Regions from separate parts of the Pseudoalteromonas sp. L1 genome, predicted to be linked through region 2. Evidence: predicted binding sites of a transcription regulator. Region 2 holds the regulator's gene; the other holds the start of a gene.
What was found. Region 2 encodes sigma-54, which starts transcription at its own class of promoters, with help from an activator protein. Its sites were predicted from a motif close to GTTGGCACGNNNNTNGNNT; they were not measured.
Positions count from the first base shown of each region.

Region 1: L3V38_RS13900 (LiaF domain-containing protein) is a predicted target of sigma-54. The motif match lies at 1,736-1,754, and genes of this name have one in related genera.

Region 1 covers NZ_JAKKCT010000004.1:209,029-212,687, reverse strand. Annotated here, with positions in the region: gene pmbA (metalloprotease PmbA) at 1-260, shown strand, start outside; gene L3V38_RS13905 (VOC family protein) at 391-807, shown strand; gene L3V38_RS13900 (LiaF domain-containing protein) at 1,027-1,686, opposite strand; gene L3V38_RS13895 (BON domain-containing protein) at 2,016-2,582, shown strand; gene L3V38_RS13890 (YqaE/Pmp3 family membrane protein) at 2,644-2,802, shown strand; gene L3V38_RS13885 (hypothetical protein) at 3,046-3,255, shown strand; gene L3V38_RS13880 (methyl-accepting chemotaxis protein) at 3,240-3,659, opposite strand, start outside.
Region 2 covers NZ_JAKKCT010000005.1:284,638-288,296, reverse strand. Annotated here, with positions in the region: gene L3V38_RS16440 (HPr family phosphocarrier protein) at 1-57, opposite strand, end outside; gene rapZ (RNase adapter RapZ) at 71-916, opposite strand; gene ptsN (PTS IIA-like nitrogen regulatory protein PtsN) at 917-1,369, opposite strand; gene hpf (ribosome hibernation promoting factor) at 1,373-1,660, opposite strand; gene L3V38_RS16420 (RNA polymerase factor sigma-54) at 1,687-3,183, opposite strand; gene lptB (LPS export ABC transporter ATP-binding protein) at 3,292-3,659, opposite strand, start outside.

The sequences.
Region 1 (3,659 bases), on a different contig from region 2:
AAACCATGGGCACAGGCTTATTGGTAACTGAACTTATGGGTCAAGGTGTGAACACGGTGACTGGTGATTACTCACGTGGCGCAGCGGGTTTCTGGGTTGAGAATGGTGAAATCCAATATCCTGTAAGTGAAATCACAATTGCTGGTAACTTAAAAGATATGTTTAAAGCGGTCGTTGGCTTAGGTGGTGACATTGAGCGTCGTGGCGGTATTCAAACAGGCTCTGTATTAATTGAACAAATGCAGGTTGCGGGTAGTTAATTCATCAATAACTAATCATTTTTTAAGAGCCTCACTTTAGTGGGGCTTTTTTATTTGAAAAAACGCTTTACCTAAACTTAACTTGAGGTTTTATCTTGATGGCAGTTTAAAAATAAAAAGGAAAACTACCATGTATTTAGAACACGTAAACCTTGTTGTTAGTAATGTTGATGCCATGCTGCACTTTTATAAAGTCGCATTCCCGCACTGGCGTGTGCGTAGTCAAGGTGACAGCACATGGTCTGGAAAACCACGCAAATGGCTGCACTTTGGTGATGATTACCAATACCTTGCATTAAGTGATAACGGTGAAGATGAAAATCGTGATTTAGCGGGTCATCAAGTTGGCCTTGCCCATTTTGCTTATGTAACAAACGACATTAATGCCGTCATTGAACGTCTTGTTTCAGCCGGTTATGAAATTGATAAACACGGCCCAGAAAATCCATACCGTAAAAATGTTTATTTTATCGACCCCGCAGGTTTTGAAGTGGAGTTTGTAGAATATTTCAGTGATATTCCAAGTGAAAGGAATAATGATCTTTGATCTCGCCGTGAAATTCATTTCGCGCGGTAGTTGTAGCAGCAGGTTTACCACGCGTCATTTGTTACCTATTGCGCGATGTAAAATCGCGCCTACAAAGGTGGTTTCGGTTTGATAAAAGCGTGAAATTTATTTCGTGTGGTGGTTGTAGGTGCAGGTTTACCCTGCGTCATTTGTTCCTATTGCGCGATGTAAAATCGCGCCTACAATATCTCGCAACTTTTACTGCACCTTGTTCATTTCTTTCCAACTGGCTTTCAGGCTATTGGCAAAGCTGATGAACTTTTCTTTCATGGTACGCTTTACTTTGATCTCTACTGAGCCTAGCCATACGTTACCTTCAATGGTAATGGTTGGGCCCTGACCTTTATTTAGAGCGACTGACTTGTTTTCTACGCTGCCAATAACGCTAAACAGTTTAGATACCACATTGACATGTTCAGGCACGTAGATTTCGTCGTTACCTAAAATACAGTTTACGTAAATAGTGACATGCTGATGCTGGAAAATCGCTTCGCTAAAGTCGAGTTCGATTGAGCCTAAGCAGTTTGTGAGGTGAATTTCTTTTGGCACAAGCCACTGGCCGCTACGCTCATTTGAACCAAGAATACTGCGTAGTTGTAAGTTTTCGTTGTCACTGCTATGGCTGTAGTGAGGTTTAAATTGCGCATGCTTATGCGATTTGTAATCTGTATCAGCTTTTAGCGCTAAGTCAGCAACAAGCTCAACAAGTACTTCATTGCACGTGGCTGCCATTGCTTGATCTAGTCGGCGTTCAAATGCTTCAGCTGAAATAACTGCATGACTGTAGTTATAAATGAGTTGGTCAATGACTTCTTCTCTTACTTGATCGATTGGACGATCTTCGAGTTTAACGGCCATGGTAGTTCCCTGTTGTGATTATAAAGTGATTCTTCTGTTATTCGATATAAAGCAAAGCTTAGGCCAAATTTTATTTATATAAAAATCAAGTTGTTGTGTTTTTTGGCTTATTAGCAACTTCGTTAAATTAACCATAGATTAATGTTATCTGCAATTAATTGGTTATTTTTGCAACATTGTGAACTTATTACCGAGCAGCCTGTAAATTGTTACCGAGGAGAATATGTGTCTTGAATAGATTGAAGTGTAACCTATTGATATTAAGGTGATAAATAGTTGGCATCAAAGTCGCATTAAGTAATGTGTCTTTAATCAAAAGGAGAAAGATTATGAATACATTCAACAAGTCTATGATTGCCGCGTTAGTTATTGGTGCTACTAGCATGTCAGCTCAGGCAAGCAGCTGGGAAAATGAAAGTAAAGACGCTTGGATTGATGGTAAGGCAGAAACTGTTCTTTTAATGAACACAAATCTAAACAACTTTGACATCAACACAGATGTAAAAAATGGCAAGGTTGTACTAACTGGTAAAGTGAATAGTGAGCTTGATAAAGAGTTAGCAGAAGAGCTGGTATTAAGCTTAGATGGCGTAACTGATGTTGAAAACAAGCTTACAGTCGTAAAAGACATGAAAGCTAAGCACGCCAAAAAAGAGAAAGGTGATTCAGCTGAAAGTGATCTAACAGATGCAAAAATCAGCACTGTGATTACAACTCGCTTCCTATTTAATTCTGAAGTAGGTGGTACTGATATCGATGTAGATACTGATAAAGGTGTTGTAACCCTTAAAGGTACCGTTGAATCAGAAGCTGAAAAACAGCTTGCAGTAAGCATTGCAGAAAATGCTGAAGATGTTCGCAAAGTAATCGATGAATTAACGATTGTTGCTGAATAATAAGTAATTAATGAAAGCCCAGCTTTGGCTGGGTTTTTATTTTGTTTTCAAGGAGTGAATCATGGACTTAATTCGCATTATATTGTCAGTTTTAATTCCCCCTTTAGGTGTATTTTTACAGGTAGGTTTAGGTGCACAATTCTGGATTAATATTCTTTTAACCTTATTAGGGTACATTCCAGGCTTGATTCATGCTGTGTATATCATTGCTAAACGATAATTGCACACAAGGATGACTTAGGAGCACAGCATGGAAAAGCTGTAGGAATAACGGATTATAAACCGCAAGGAGTTACATAATGGAAAACGTAGCAAAGCATAATGGAAAGCAAGGAAGTAACAAGGCGTTATGGACAAGCGCACAATGGCAACGCTTTATGGAAAAAGTGAACGGATAATTGCTAAGGAGCGGCAAGTGGTAAGGAACCTAAAATGGATGAAGCTAGCGTAAGGAGGTGACTATATGGAACAAGTACAAACGCAATCAAAACAAGGAATGGACAAACAAGGAGCTGCTTTATGGAATCAGCAGCAGTGGCAAGACTTTATGGATCATGCGAAAGCAGTTGCGCCGCAGGTAACAGGGAAGGCTGACGATAAAAACCCGATATTATCTTCAGGTGATATCGGGTTTTTAATCACATCAGCAATTTATCTTTATAACTTAAACTGATTAACCGTTTTATTTAACGAGACTGCTAACTCATTCAAATCACGGGCTTCATCAGCCAATTCATGAGCATGATCTGCCGTGCTATTCACTAAATGGTTAATAGCCGCAAGGCTGTTATTGATATCTTCTGCGACTACCGTTTGTTGCTCCGTTGAAGTCGCAATTTGATGACTTTGATCTTGCACATTTGTCACTGATTGTGCGATGTCTTGCAGTGCTGTAAGCACAATTTGTGTTTGTTCAACAGAACCTTCAGCGCGCTCTTGTCCTTGTTGCATCATCGTTGATGCTTGCTGAGCAATCTGTTGCAATCGGCTGATCATATTACGAATATCATCAGTTGACTCTTGCGTTCTGCTTGCCAATGAACGAACCTCATCAGCAACCACAGCAAAACCTCGACC
Region 2 (3,659 bases):
TGCGCGCGCGTGTAAGCCAAGTTTGTTTTGAATTAAAAACGTATTTTCAGCATACATGTTAAAGCCCTTGTTATAAGTCTTGCTCACGATGGCGAATTTTTACATTCGCATGGCTTTTCGCGAAACTTTCACCAATCGTCTGTGCTAAGTAAACAGAGCGATGCTGTCCACCCGTGCAGCCAATTGCGATAGTTAAATAACTGCGGTTATTGCGTTCAAGGTGTGGTAACCACGTTTGCACAAAGGTTTGAATCTGCCAAGTAAATTTTTGCACTATGCTATGGCTTGCAAGGTAATCTTTAACTGGTTGGTCGAGCCCCGTAAGTGGCTTAAGATCTGGCTCCCAGTGCGGGTTTGGTAAAAAGCGTGCATCAAATACATAGTCAGCTTCTTTCGGGATACCATGCTTAAAGCCAAATGACATAAAGGTAATAATGAGCTTTTTATCTTTTTTACCAAGAATCTTCTCACGAATTGACTCTGCTAGCTGATGTACACTTAAATCCGTTGTGTCGATCATAAAATCAGCGCGGGTAATTAGGACATCAAGCAGTATTTTTTCTTGCTTAATTGCTAAATCGAGCGGTAAAGAATCTAAAGAAAGCGGGTGTAAACGTCTTGTCTCAGAGAAACGTTTAATGAGTGTTTGATCATCACTATCAAGGTAAAATAATGTTGGATTGGCGAAACCTGGCAAGTATTCAAGAATATCATTAAATTCTTGTTGCTCTTTTGGCAGGTTACGCACATCGATACTGACCGCTATTTTGTCGTAATTATCAGAGACACTACGCACTAGCGAAGGTAATAGGTTTACAGGAATATTATCAACGCAATAATAACCAAGGTCCTCAAGGACTCGTAAAGCGACTGATTTACCTGAGCCAGAACGGCCACTGATAATAATTAATTCCATTTATGCCTCTGATGCAATAACTTGAAACAGTTCCTGATCGGTTTTTGCGCTGCGTAACTGTTTACAAAATTCTTTATCTTTTAGTCTATCAGCAATTGTTGATAAGGTCTTTAAATGAAGTTGGCAGTCTCCATCAGGTACGATGAGTGCAACAAAAATATCAACAGGGCGGTTGTCAATTGCATCAAAGTTAATTGGCGATTCGCTCACTATAATAAACGCATGTGGTTTATCAGCACCCGACATACGGCCATGCGGAATAGCAATGCCTCTACCAATTCCTGTACTCCCCAACTTTTCTCGATTGAGTAAAGCATTAAGAATATCTTGCTGCGATAGATGAGGAAGCTGCTCATGAGCGAGTTCGCTGATAAATTCGAGAATTCTTTTTTTGCTATTAAAAAGGACCGCAGCTTTGCTGCAGTCCTGGCTAGTAAGTGAACTAAGTTTCATAATTTAGTGTCGAGCTAATTTCTCTTTGTGTTTAATAACTTGGCGATCAAGCTTATCAATTAGCGAGTCGATGGCCGCGTACATATCTTGATGCTCTGTAGAGGCAAACAGTTCGCCTCCGTTTACATGTAAAGTTGCTTCTGCTTTTTGACTTAATTTTTCTACATCTAGAATGACATGAACATTATTAATATGATCAAAATGCCTTTCTAGTTTCGCAAACTTGGTGTTTACATAGTCTTTTAATGAATCTGTGATTTCTACATGACGACCAGTTAGGTTTAGTTGCATAAGCATTTTCCTTCTATGTAAAACGTCTAAATCAAGCTTTTACGCTGATTAGACGGCGGTATTGCTAGAGACTCTCGGTATTTTGCAATTGTACGTCTAGCTACTTTAATTCCTTGCTCAGCCAATATATCTGCAATCTTACTGTCACTCAATGGCTTCGCTGAGTTTTCTGCGGCAATAAGCTTTTTGATTAAAGCGCGTATTGCCGTTGATGAACACTCGCCACCATTTTCTGTGCTGACGTGGCTTGAGAAGAAATATTTCAACTCAAAAATACCCCTTGGGGTATGCATATATTTTTGCGTTGTTACCCGTGAAATCGTCGATTCATGCATTTCGACCATTTCAGCGACATCATTTAGCACCATCGGCTTCATCGCTTCTGGGCCGTGTTCAAAGAAAGCTTGTTGTTGTTGAACAATACAGTTCGTTACTTTTAATAAAGTATCATTCCGGCTCTCTAAGCTTTTAATAAACCACTTAGCTTCTTGCAGATGAGAGCGAATAAACTGGCTGTCACTGCTTGATTTTACAGAGCGTGACATAGCCGCATACTGGCTGTTTACTCTGATCTTTGGCATACAGTCAGGGTTTAGCTCAACCACCCAACGACCTTTTACTTTTTTTACCGATACATCAGGTATGACGTATTCAGACTCTTCACGTACGATGCTATCTGCAGGCTTAGGGTTCAAGCTATGGATAAGCGTCATCACTTCTTTAAGCTCGTTTTCTTTAAGCTTAGTCTTTTTCATCAAAGTACGATAGTCGCGACTTGCTAATAATTCGATGTGCTCAGATAAAACCATTTTAGTTTCAGCCAAATAAGGTGTATCTGCATCGAATTGACGAAGTTGTATACATAGGCACTCTTGTAAGCTGCGAGCACCAATGCCGACAGGATCAAATAACTGTATTCTTTTTAAGACCGCTTCGACTTCATCAAGTTCTATTTCTTCTTCATCATCATTTTGATTAAAGCTTTCAACAATATCCTCACAACTCACAGTTAAAATACCTGAGTCATCGATAGCTTCGACTATAGCAACAGCAATTGCTTCGTCGGTCGGACTAAATGGAGTCAACTGTAGTTGCCACATCAGGTATTCATGGAGAGTTTCGGTTGACGCACCTTGGTAAATAGACTCATCTTCTGGCATTGGCCCTGACGAGGTTGAAGGGGCTGCACTCATGTACTCATCCCACGTGACATCCATTGCTAGGTCGTCACTGACGGTATCTTTATTGAGTGCATCACTGCTTTCTTGCTCGTATTCACTTGGTGCTTCTTCTGCTGTAGCTGCGACTTGTGAATCATCAGAGTCAGATTTTTGTTCGTTTTTACCGATCGCTTCTTCATTATAATCCGCTTCTTCCACTTCAAGCAGAGGATTACTATCAAGCGCTTCTTGTATTTCTTGCTGGAGATCCAATGTACTAAGCTGCAATAAGCGAATGGCTTGTTGCAGTTGTGGAGTCATTGTAAGTTGCTGGCCCATGCGCAGCTGTAATGATTGCCTCATGTATCCCTAACAATCCTTTTAAATCATTTATTGATACTACTTTGAGTCAATATCAATATGTTGTCATTATTGTAAGTCTAGCAGATGCTCTAGTCGGTGGTGTATTGGTTACAACCTGAATTGCTCGCCTAGATAGACATCGCGTACCGTTTGGTCTGCTAATACGTGCTCAGGCGTGCCTGATGCAATTAGCTCCCCATGAGAAACAATGTAGGCTTTTTCACAAACATCAAGGGTTTCTCGAACATTATGGTCAGTTATTAGTACACCGATACCACGGTTTTTCAAATGCTCTATAATTTTCTTTATATCTAACACTGAAATTGGATCAACACCAGCAAAAGGCTCATCTAGCAGAATAAATTTTGGATCTGCGGCTAATGCTCGCGCGATTTCAACACGGCGACGCTCGCCTCCTGATAGCGCCATACCTTGGCTATCTCGGATGTGCTGAATACTAAATTCATCAAGCAGGT